2 regions of the Rhodoferax koreensis genome follow, and region 2 is predicted to be linked to the other one. Evidence: predicted binding sites of a transcription regulator. Region 2 holds the regulator's gene; the other holds the start of a gene.
The links. Region 2 encodes LexA, which represses DNA repair genes until DNA is damaged. Its sites were predicted from a motif close to ACTGTATNNNNATACAGT; they were not measured.
Positions count from the first base shown of each region.

Region 1: dinB (DNA polymerase IV) is a predicted target of LexA. The motif match lies at 3,459-3,476, and genes of this name have one in related genera.

Region 1 is NZ_CP019236.1:4,155,203-4,161,141, reverse strand. It holds gene RD110_RS19345 (ABC transporter substrate-binding protein) at 1-817, shown strand, start outside; gene RD110_RS19340 (DNA topoisomerase IB) at 824-2,023, opposite strand; gene dinB (DNA polymerase IV) at 2,131-3,396, opposite strand; gene RD110_RS19330 (BON domain-containing protein) at 3,519-3,992, shown strand; gene RD110_RS19325 (GFA family protein) at 4,097-4,597, shown strand; gene RD110_RS19320 (extracellular solute-binding protein) at 4,715-5,782, shown strand; gene RD110_RS19315 (ABC transporter ATP-binding protein) at 5,789-5,939, shown strand, end outside.
Region 2 is NZ_CP019236.1:3,454,876-3,460,814, reverse strand. It holds gene RD110_RS16065 (3-hydroxyacyl-CoA dehydrogenase) at 1-87, opposite strand, end outside; gene RD110_RS16060 (hypothetical protein) at 268-2,568, shown strand; gene RD110_RS16055 (D-2-hydroxyacid dehydrogenase family protein) at 2,611-3,618, opposite strand; gene RD110_RS16050 (hypothetical protein) at 3,723-4,163, opposite strand; gene lexA (transcriptional repressor LexA) at 4,294-4,974, opposite strand; gene RD110_RS16040 (asparaginase) at 5,076-5,939, shown strand, end outside.

The sequences.
Region 1 (5,939 bases), 700 kb from region 2:
CAAGCCGCAGATGCACGTGATGTTCCTCGACGACGGCATCATGGTGCGGGCCATCGGCATGGGCCTGTGCCAGAAGCAGCGGCCCAGCCCGGCGCTGGCCGAGATCTACCCGGCCGCGCGCTTCAAGGACGACATGGCCAGCGGCGTGAGCCTGGGCATGACCGGCCTGGCCTACAACACCAAGATGTTCAAGGAAAAGGGCTGGGCGGCACCGACCTCGTGGATGGACCTGGCCGACCCGAAGTTCAAGGGCAAGGTGGTGTTCCAGTCGATGTCGTCGTCCTCGTTCGGCCTGCACGGCTTCCTGATGTTCAACCGCATCCAGGGCGGCAACGACAAGAACGTGGAACCCGGCTTCAAGGCTTGGCCGACCACCATCGGCCCGAACGTGCTGGAGTACATCCCGAGCTCGGCCAAGATCTCCGAGATGGTGCAGACCGGCGAGGCCGCGCTGTTCCCGCTCACGCCCACCGCAGTGGCCGCACTCAAGACCAAGGGCATCCCGGTCGATTACGCGCAACCCAAGGAAGGCTCGGTGGTGCTGATGGTGGGTCAGTGCGTGATCGCCAACAACAGCGAGCCGGAGCTGTCGCAGAAGCTCGCCGAGTTCCTGCTCAGCCCGCTGGCCCAGGCCAATGTGCTGCAGTTCGGCAGCCAGATCCCGACCAACCCGAAGGCGCCGGCCGTGGGGGAGGGCGCGCAGCAGGTCGCGGAGATCAACAAGTGGATGAAGAACGCCGTCACCATCGACTGGGACAGCGTCAACGCCAACCGCCCGGCGTGGAATGCACGCTGGAACAAGACGATCGAGCGCTGAGGCCGGTCAGGCCGTCTCGGCGGCCTTGGTGGCCTTGGCGGTCTTCACGCTGGGCTTGACCGCCGGTTTGGCCGAAGCCTTCACGCGTTTGCCCTCGGCCGTGGCGGCGCGCTGTTTCACCGGGGGGCGTGACAGCCGCGACCCACGGCGATTCAACCGAAGAAAGGCCTGCAGCCGGCCTTCGGCGGCGCTGAGTCTGCGCTGAGACTGTATGCCGGCCAGGCGCCGCCAGATGGCGCTGCCCGATGTCGGATCGGCCGCGAGTTCGGTACCGAGCTCGAGCACCGCCGGATGGATGTAGGCCTTGCGGCAGACCGCCGGCGTGTTGCCTAGCAGTTGCGAGACTTCTTCCACCACCGTCTTCACATCGAACCGTTCATCCGCCTGGCGCGTCCGCGCCTCGTAGGTCAGTTCCAGCGCCTTCACCGTGCCATGCCAGGTACGGAAATCCTTGGCGGTGAAACGCGCACCGGCCGCTTCGGCAATGTAGTCGTTCACATCGCTGGAGCCCAGCGTGTGCGTCTGGCCTTCCTCGTCGAGGTACTGGAACAACTCCTGCCCCGGCAACTGCTGGCAGCGGCGTACCACCTTGGCGACCCGCGGGTCGTCCAGGTTCACGTCGTGCATCACGCCGCTCTTGCCGCGAAAGCGCAGTTGCACCACGCTGCCGCGCGCGACCGCATGTGGCGTGCGCAGGGTGGTGAGGCCGTAGGAGCCGTTGCTGCGCAGGTACGCGTCGTTGCCCACGCGCACCAGCGTCGTGTCGAGCAGGCGCACCAGCGTGGCCAGCACGACGGTGCGGCTCAGCGGTTCGCCCCGCATCGGCACGAGGTCGCGCGCCACGTGGGCGCGGATGCGCGGCAACACCAGGCTGAAAGCCTCGAGCCGTTCGAATTTGTTCTCGTCGCGTTCGGCGTTCCACTGCGGGTGGTAGCGGTACTGCTTGCGCCCGCGCGAATCGATGCCAGTGGCCTGCAGGTGGCCGTCGGGCCAGGGGCAGATCCACACGGACGTGTAGGCCGGCGGGATCGCCAGCTTGTTGATGCGGTCGATGTCGTCGTCGTCGGTCAGCCACCGTCCTTCGCTGTCGCGGTAGCGGAACGCATCGCCCTTTCGCAGGCGGGTCAGGCCCGGTATCTCATCGCTGACATAGCGCAGCGACGACACGCTTGCATTCTTGGACGAAGGGGATTTTTCGGTAGCCATGGCAATAGTCACACTTTGAAACTTGAGGTGTAGCCGTTACGAGTCTGATAAAGCGTAGGACGTTGCGCCGATTTTGTGCGAGAAAGTAACAAAAGCCACAGCGGCTGTCAAAACAAAGAAGCCGTCTTTGCTTCAAAATTGATAGCTGATACCGCTGTTTTCACATGGTATTCGTTGGATTTTATTCCAGAGTTACCGAGCAGTTCAAGTTTCGTGAGAGATCCCATTCGCACGCCCAATAGTCGCAATTTTCGATCAAATGTTGCACGTTTCAGACATTGCCCCGCCGCCTGGCGAATGGTTCTGGCGTCCGCGGTGAACGTCTCGAGCGTGTGGTCGCGTGTCGCGATTCGGAAATCGTCGTAACGCAGCTTGATGCCGACGGTCTTTCCGACGTAGCCCTTGCGTTGCAGGTCTTCCGCGAGCTTTTCGCAGAGGTGGGTAAAGATGGCGCCGAGTTCGGCTTTGTCGCGCACCACGTGCAGGTCGCGGTCGAAAGTGGTCTCGCGGCTCATCGACACAGGCTCGCTTTCCGTCACCACCGGCCGGTCGTCGCGCCCATGGGCGGCGTTGTGCATCCACGCGCCGTAGGCCTTGCCGAAATGCGCCAGCAGCCACTGCGGATCGCAGGCGGCGAGTTCGCCGATGGTGTGGATGCCCAAAGCAGCCAGCTTCTCGCCGGCCTTGGGCCCGATGCCGTTGATCTTGCGCACGTTCAGCGGCCAGACCAGGGTCTGCAGGTCCGCCTCGTGCACGATCGAGATGCCGTTGGGCTTGTTGAACTCGCTGGCCATCTTGGCGATCAGCTTGTTGGGTGCCACGCCGACGGAACAGGTGAGGCCGGTCTCCTCGAACACGGTCTTCTGCAGCAGGCGGGCTAAGGCCCGGCCGCCATCACGCTGGCCGCCGGGCACATTGGTGAAGTCGGCGTAGACCTCATCGACCCCGCGGTCCTCCATCTGTGGCGCGAGGCTGGTGACGATGGCCTTGAACTTGCGCGAATACCGCCGCACCTCGTCGAAGTCCACCGGCAGCAGGACCGCCTGCGGGCACAGCTTCGCCGCCTTCATCAGGCCCATGGCCGAGCCCACGCCGAACTGCCGCGCGGCATAGGTGGCGGTGGTGATCACGCCGCGGCCCACATAGTCCTTGAGCAGCGGAAACGCCTCGACCGGGATCTGCGCCAGGCTGCGCCCGCCCTGGGTCTGCAACAAGGTTTCGTCGACCTTGCGCCGGCCGCCGCCGATCACCACCGGCAGGCCCTTGAGCTGCGGATAACGCAGCAACTCGACGGACGCGTAGAACGCGTCCATGTCGATGTGGGCGATGCGGCGCGGAAGCGGCACCTTGGCCGTTGCGGGCGGAGTCGTCATGCGGGTGCGGAACGGATGGGGCGGGTCATTCGGCCGCGGGGCGTGCGGATGTTGACCGGATTTCTGGTGATTTGTACAGTATATCGGCGCATACTGCGACGAAAACCCCTGCGGGATTGACCATGCCTGTTGTACACCTTGGCGCGCTCGCGCTTACCTTCGTTTTCCTGGCCTGCGCCGTGCAAGCCGAGACCACGCCGGAGCAACCGGCCAACCATTTCAACGACCCTTTCCTGCAGGTCACCAGCGCCATCGCGGATTGCCCGCCCGAGCCAGGCCCGTTGATCACGCTGGCGCAGCAGCAGGCCGAGGCGCATTGGCGCGCGGAACGCGGCACGAGCTGCTTCCGTTCCGGCCGCTGCCGGCTGCCGAACGCCTACCTGTACGACGCCGAAATCATTCCGCGCGTGCAGAAGGCGATCCTGGCCGATGGGCGTTTCGGCGACACCAGCATCTGGGTCGAGGGCCAGCGCCGCTGGGTCTGGCTCAAGGGCTGCGTGCGCCGGCCGGAGCAGGCTGCGGCGCTGGAGCAACTGGTGCGTGGCATCGACGACGTCGAGGCGGTCATCAACGAGTTGAAGCCACGCGGGCCGTGAATCCTGCCAGGGCAGGCAAGGGAAACTGCGGGGGCGGGCGGCTGGACGTGTCGGCAGAATCGTTGCGCAGCGCAACAAGAAATACACCCGGAGGAATCCTGCCCATGCGAGCCGTCGATGAGCCGCCTTTCGATGGCGGCTGCACCTGCCGTTTCGTGCGTTACCGCATGGCGACGCGCCCCGTCTTCGTGCATTGCTGCCATTGCCGCTGGTGCCAGCGCGAGACGGGTGCGGCTTTCGCGCTCAACGCCATGATCGAAGCCGACCGGGTGAAGCTGTTGCAGGGTGCGGTGGAGCTGGTGCATACGCCGTCCTTCAGCGGCAACGGGCAGATGATCGCGCGCTGCCCGCAGTGCCGTGTCGCGGTGTGGAGCCATTACGCGGGCGCGGGCGACGCCGTGTGTTTCGTGCGCGTGGGCACGCTCGACGAGCCCGGCCAGATGCCGCCCGACATCCACATCTTCACCGCCTCGCGCCAGCCATGGGTGCAGTTGCCGACGGACGTGCCGGCGTTCGAGGCGTATTACCAGGCCTCCAAGGTCTGGCCGGCCGAGAGCCTGGCGCGCCGCGCCGCCTGGATGGCTGCGAAGGCCGGTGCACGCTGAGCGGATTGACTTGGAAATGAAATGCGCACACGCTATGCTTTTGCGCACCGTTCTGCGGCACCTCATCCGGCATCAAAGTTGCTCCGCGTTCTCAACCCGTTCATCCGAAAGCCCTCCATGAAACTGTCCCGTCTCGTCCTCGCCACCGGCCTCCTGGCCGCCGTCATGAGCAGCCCGCTGCTGGCCCAGGAACAGAAGTTGCGCCTGATTACCTGGGCCGACTATGTGCCGGCCGAAGTCGTGGCGCAGTTCAAGAAGGAGACCGGCATCGACGTGGAGATCACGCTGTCCAACAACGAGGAGATGATCTCCAAGCTGCGCGCCACGGGCGGCGCCGGCTTCGACCTCGCCCAGCCTTCGCAGGACCGCATCACCGGGCCGCAGCAGGAATTCGCCATCTACAAGCCGATGGACCTGAGCAAGGTCAAGACCGAGCTGTTCATTCCGTCGATGCTCGACGCCACCAAGGCCAACACCACGCTGGACGGCAAGGTCTACGGCCTGCCGCACATCTGGGGCACCGACGGCCTCGTCGTCAATACCAAGCTCGCGCAGATGAGCGACTACCCCGACCTGTGCAAGCCCGACGTCAAGGGCAAGGTCGCCGTGCGCCTGAAGCGGCCCACGCTCTTGGCCTTTGCCTTTGCCTCGGGCAAGGACCCGTTCGCGCTGTACAAGGACCCCAAGGCCTATGCCGCGCTGATGGACGACGTGGGCAAGACGCTCACCGCCTGCAAGGCCAACGTGAAGTTCTACTGGGACAACAAGGACCAGCTGCTCAACGGCATGCGCGCGGGTGAGGTCGTGGGCGCGATGATGTGGGACACCGGCGGCTGGAAATTGAACAGCGAGAAGCCCGAGATCCAGTACATCGCCCCCAAGTCAGGCGCGCTCGGCTGGATCGACACCTTCGCGATTCCCGCCAAGGGCCGCAACGACGCCGCAGCTTACGCCTGGATCAACTTCAACATGCGCCCGGAGATCGCCGCCAAGGTGGCGGGCACGGCCGGTAACTTCACCGCTTCCAAGGGCGCGGACCAACTCGCCGATGCCAAGCTCAAGGCGCAGTTCGCCGCGAGTTTCCCCGAGGCCGCGCTGAAGAACGTGAAGTGGTACCCCGCCGTGCCGGCCGGCATCGAGGACATCGAAGGCCGCGTGCTCGATCGCATCAAAGCTGCGCAATAAGCCGCGGTGCCAGCGGACTTACAGGCCGACCACGTCGGCAAGATCTATGGTGGCCAGGTTGCCGTGCGCGACCTGTCGTTCACGGTCGAACGCGGCAGCTTCTTCTCCATCCTCGGCCCTTCGGGCTGCGGCAAGACCACGCTGCTGCGCATGATCG
Region 2 (5,939 bases):
GCTCCCAGCTTGTGCTGCAATTTGCGCAATGCCGCGGCCCATGGCCCCCGCGCCAACGATTCCGAGGACTGGATACATAATTTTCATGGCGCGAATTATCACTTCCTGTTTCTGATGGTATGGTGTGATCGGATCTATAAAAATTTGTAAAAAATTGCAGTGAAACTACGAAATACCCTCCTCGGATCCACCTTGCTGGTTGCCGCGTTTGGCAGCTCCGCGCTGTCTCTGGGACGTGCCCGTGGTGCGGTGGTTCTGGGGCAGCCGTTGGACCTGTTGGTCGACGTGCGGCTCGATCAGGCGGACGACGCCGTGGGCCAGTGTTTCGATGCCGAAGTGTTTCATGCCGACAGCCGGGTCGATGGCAATCGCGTGCAGGTGACGGTGCAGAACGTCACGCCGGCGCTCGGCGCGGTGGTGCGCATCCGCTCGTCGGCGATCGTTGACGAACCGGTGCTGAGCGTCACACTACGTTCGACCTGCGGGCAGACCGCCTCGCGCCGGTACGACTTCCTCACGGATTTTCCCGTCGAGACGCGCTCCAGTGCGGTGCCGACGGTGATTCCGTCGGCGGTCACGACGGGTTCTTCGAGTGCGGCCCCAGTGCCCCAGGACGCGCCAGCGGGTATTGCTTCTGCACCAGGCGCCAGCGCTGCACCAGCGCCAGCGCCAATTCGTGTGGCCCCGGCACCGGTTCCGCGCGCGGTGGTCGCGCCGCGTCCACCGCGACCCGCAGCCGCGGTGGCAACTCGCCCACCGGCGGCAGCTCCGGTGCGCGCCCGTGAACAACAACAGACGGCGCGCACGGCCCAGGCATCTGCAAGCGAGGCTGCGCAAAGTCGTCCGCGGCTGCGGCTGGATGCGGCCACCGTCGCGGAAGACCGGTTGGTGCCGCTCAAGTCGTCATCCGAACTCCTGAGCGCGCCGACCGACAATGCCCAGCAACGCGCCGAAGCCACCGCGGCATGGCGTTCGCTGAACCAGTTGCCGGCTGAGAATCCGCAGGACGAGAAAGACCGGTTGCGCCTGCAGGCGCTCGAGGCCGAGGGCAAGGCGCTGAAAGCACAGCTGGCCAAAAACGAAGAAGACTTCCGCTTGCGCCTCGAGCGGCTCGAAGCCAACCGCTACGACAGCAACATCGTCTATCTGCTGCTGGCCCTGTTGTTCGCCGCCTTGCTGGCCGCGGCCTTTTTCTGGAACCGGGCACGCAAGAGCGTGGCCCTGGTGGCCGACTGGTCGCGTCAGAACGATCCCCAGGTGGCTGCAGCCGATGCTGCCGCGCTCGCCGTTCAGGCCGGCACCGTGAACTCGCGCCAGGCGCCGCTGGAGCCCGAATACACCGCGGCTACCCGCAACCCCACGCGGCCGGCGCCACTCGCCCCGGCGGTACCCGCGGCAAAGGTGGCGGATCCGGAGATCGACGAATCGTTGTTCCAGGACCTGAAGAAGCTCAACACCATCACCTTGCCGCAGGTCCGACCAGCGGCTTCGGCCAGCCTTGGGGCCCCGGCGGCGGGCCATGCTGCGCGTGGCCTTTCGCCGGAAGATTTTTTCGACGTTCAGCAGCATGCCGACTTCTTCGTCTCGCTCGGCCAGTACGACCAGGCCATCGACGTTCTGAAGAAGAACATCGACGAGAACATCGAGGTCAGCCCGCTGGCCTATCTGGAACTGCTGAAGATCTATCACACGCTGAGCCGGCAGGACGACTACAACCACCTGCGTGACGACTTCAATCGCATCTTCAATGGCAATGTGCCGCCGTTCGCCTCGTTCAACGACGAAGGGCGCGGCCTGGAGGACTATCCCTCGGCCCTGCTGGCCATCGAAAACAACTGGGGTACGCCGCAGGTGCTGGACGTCATCGAGTCCAACCTGTACCGCGCGCCAGGTGCGTCGTCCGGCCCGGCCTACGACCTTGCGGCCTACCGCGAATTCCTGCTGCTGTACGCGATCGCCAAGACCATGGTGCGGCGCAGCGGCACGTCCTCCGTCGACATTCCCCTTGGCAGGGTGACGCGCGAGGCGCCGCTGGCGGCGACGGCTCCCGCAGTGCCGTTGAATGCGGCAGATGCAACCAATGCCGCGCTCGCCGCCAGCATGGTCGCTCATCCACCGGTCTCCAGGCCGCCACCGCCTTCCTTCGAGAACTCGCTGTCGGCCCTGCTTCTCGACGAGCCAGTGTCCCCCGAGCCCTCGGTCGGTGATTCGCCGACGCAGCCGATGCTGCTGATGGCGGACACCAGCATGCCGCCGGTGCAGCCCGCGTCGGGGGTGGATATTCCTTCCTACAAACAGCCGCTGGATCTCGACCTGGACTTGGACCTGAATCTGGATTTCTCGAATTCGGAGCTGCAGGTGATGGGACATTCGCACGATGTGAGTGCACCGCCGCTGCCGATGTTGGACTTGCCCGAATCTTTTCCACCGAGCCCGCCAGCCGGGTCGCCCGCGCCGGCAGATGTCCCTCCCGGCTTCCCGCCGTCGACTGGCCTGGACAGCAATCTGATCGAGTTCGACCTGTTCGATCCGAGCATCGAAGCCAAGATCTCGCCCAAATCGAAGTGAGCCGAGGCGGAAGTTTTCCGCCTCCGGATGTTCACGAGCTGTTCAACGCCTTACCTGCAGCGAGCCCGGATTCACGATATTCACCGGCGTGCCCTTGATGAAGTTCAGCACGTTGTCGAACGCGGCGCTGAAATACATCTCGTAGCTGTCCTGCTCCACATAACCGATGTGCGGTGTGCAGATGCAGTTCTCGAGCCGCAGCAATGCGTGGCCCTGCAGGATCGGCTCGCTCTCGAACACGTCGACGGCAGCCATGCCGGGATGGCCACGGTTCAGTCCGGCGAGCAAGGCGTCGGGCTCGATGAGTTCGGCGCGGGAGGTGTTGACCAACAGCGAGGTCGGCTTCATGCGTGACAGGTCGTCCAGCGTGACGATGCCACGCGTTTCCTCGTTCAGCCGCAGGTGCAATGAAACGATATCGGCCTCGGCGAAGAATGCTTCGCGGCTCATGGCCACGCCCAGCCCGTCGGCCAAGGCCTTCTGCCGCGAGGCTTCCCGGCCCCAGACCATGACGTTCATGCCGAAGGCCTTCGCATAACCGGCGATGATCTGGCCGATCTTGCCGTAACCCCAGATGCCGATGGTGCGCCCCCTGAGCACGGTGCCAATGCCGAAGTTGGGCGGCATCGAGCCGGCCTTCATGCCCGACTGCTGCCACGCGCCATGTTTGAGCATGCCGATGTATTGCGGCAGCCGGCGCGTGGCGGCCATGATCAGCGCCCAGGTGAGTTCGGCCGGTGCGATCGGCGAGCCGCCGCCTTCGGCCACCGCGATGCCTTTCTCGGTGCAGGCGCCCACGTCGACATGCGGGCCGAGCCGGCCTGTCTGCGAGATCATCTTCAGCTTGGGCAGCTTTTCGATGAGTTGGCGGTTCAGGTGGGTTCGTTCGCGGATCAGCACGATGATGTCGGCGTCTTTCAGCCTCACCGACAACTGGCCCAGGCCCTTGACGGTGTTGGTGTAGACCTTGGCGGCATAGGGTTCGAGCTTGGCGGCACAGTTCAGCTTGCGCACCGCATCCTGATAGTCGTCGAGAATCACAATGTTCATGGCGCCATTGTGCCTTGAGGCCATTTGATTTTCCGCCCGCAGGCCGCAAGCCAGGCCTTCAGGCGCGTAGCGTTAACACGCTTTTACAGCGGGGTCGCTGACCGTCAGCCCATGGCCAGCGCCGATGAGGTGCCCGCCTCGAGTGCGGCCAGGCGATCGAGTTCGGCGCAGACGTCGGCCATGCGGCCTGAAATCACCATGCGGCCGACGAGCGTCGACGAGGTGGACGCATCCATGACACGGACCACGCGCAGCGGCCGTTGCGCCCGCAGGCTGCGTGCAGCCTGCCGCGGCGCGGTGGGGCAAGGCAGCAGCGGCGCCGCCGCGTGATCGGAACCAAGTGAGACGAAGCCACCACCAGGTGTCATGTGGCCGGCGTGTGGTACCGCATGGCCGCTGCGGCCACGCGAGCGCGCGGGCCGATGCCAGACTGCTGGCGGTGCGTTATGCGCCGAAGCGGCCCGCTGGTCGCGCGGCGCAAGCCAGCCGATCACACCTTGCAGCGACTCGATCAGGTTGGCGGCAGAAAACAATGCGATTCCCATGTGAAAACTCCTTTGGTACCAGAGATAAGACACAGGCAGGATTGCAAAAGAACACGCCGCAACGGGGTTGCCGGCCGCTTGCACGGCCCAACGCCCGCCACCCGTTGTGGCATGGGGATGCGCGAGAGCGCTACATGAGCATGGTGTTGCGGATCAGCCCGACGGCCAGGCCTTCGATTTCGAAGGGTTCGCCGGGGGACACCACGATGGTCTGGAAGTCGGGGTTCTCGGGATGCAGCTCGATTGCATCCCTGGTGCGCCTGAAGCGCTTCACGGTGACCTCGTCGCCGAGGCGGGCGACGACGATCTGGCCGTTCTTGGCTTCCTTGGCCGACTGCACGGCCAGCAGGTCGCCGTCGATGATGCCGATGTCGCGCATCGACATGCCGCGCACCTTGAGCAGGTAGTCGGGCTTGTGCTGGAACAGGCTGCTTTCCACGTAATACGTCTGGTCGACGTGTTCCTGCGCCAGAATCGGCGAACCGGCGGCCACGCGTCCGACCAACGGCAGGGCCATCTGCGCCATGCCGGGCAGGGGCATGCTGTAGCGGCTGCGCGACTCGTTGATGGAGCGCAGCGTGTCGCTCTTGAGCCGGATGCCGCGTGACGTACCGCTGACGAGTTCGATGGCCCCTTTTCGCGCCAGGGCCTGCAAGTGCTCTTCCGCCGCATTCGCCGACTTGAACCCGAGTTCGGCAGCGATCTCGGCGCGGGTGGGCGGGGCGCCGGTACGCGACACTGCGGTCTGGATCAGTTCCAGGATTTGTTGCTGGCGGGCGGTGAGTTTGGCGGGAAACTGGGTCAAATCCATGTGTGGCTCCGGAGCAGTGCAGGGCATGAGGTTCTGGATCGTCAGGCTGTTTGAATATCCAGTACCTGTATTTTTGTTCAGTTTTTGAAAGATTGCAAGCGATGTCGGAAAAATCTGTTGAAACTTCCACGGCTCGCATCGTGGTGCTGGGCACCGGCGGCACCATCGCCGGCACGTCCGCCACGGCCGGCGACAACATCGGCTACACCGCGGCCCAGGTCGGTGTGGACCAATTGCTCGAAGCCATTCCTGCACTGGCCCGAAGCGGCTATGGCATCGTCACCGAGCAGGTGGCGCAGGTCGACAGCAAGGACATGGATTTCGCCGTCTGGCAGGCGCTGGCCGGCCGCGTGGCGCACTGGCTCGCGCAGGACGACGTGGCCGGCGTGGTGATCACGCACGGCACCGACACGCTGGAGGAAACCGCGCTTTTCCTGCAGGCCGTGCTCGATCCGGCCAAGCCCGTGGTACTGACCTGCGCGATGCGGCCGGCCAGTTCGCTGTCGCCCGATGGCCCGCAGAACGTGCTCGATGCCGTGGCCGTCGCCGGCAGTGCCGGTGCGCGTGGTGTGGTGGCCGTGTGCGCGGGCGTGGTGCATGGCGCCTTCGACGTGCAGAAGGTGCACACTTACCGGCTCGATGCGTTCGGCTCGGGTGATGCCGGGCCGGTGGGTTATGTGGAAGAGGGCGCGCTGCGACTGTTGCGCGCCTGGCCGTCGGGCCGATCGCTTGTTCCCGCGGGCATTGCGGGCAAGGTCGTTGGCGCCTCAGCCGTGGCTGCGGCGGACTGGCCGCGCGTCGAAATCGTCATGAGCCATGCGGGCGCGGGCGCAGGCCTGGTCGAGGCGTTGGTGGCGCAGGGCGTTGCTGGCCTGGTGGTCGCCACCACCGGCAACGGTACGGTGCACCATGCGCTGGAGGCCGGCCTGCTTGCGGCGCAGGCGCAAGGCGTGCAGGTGTTGCGC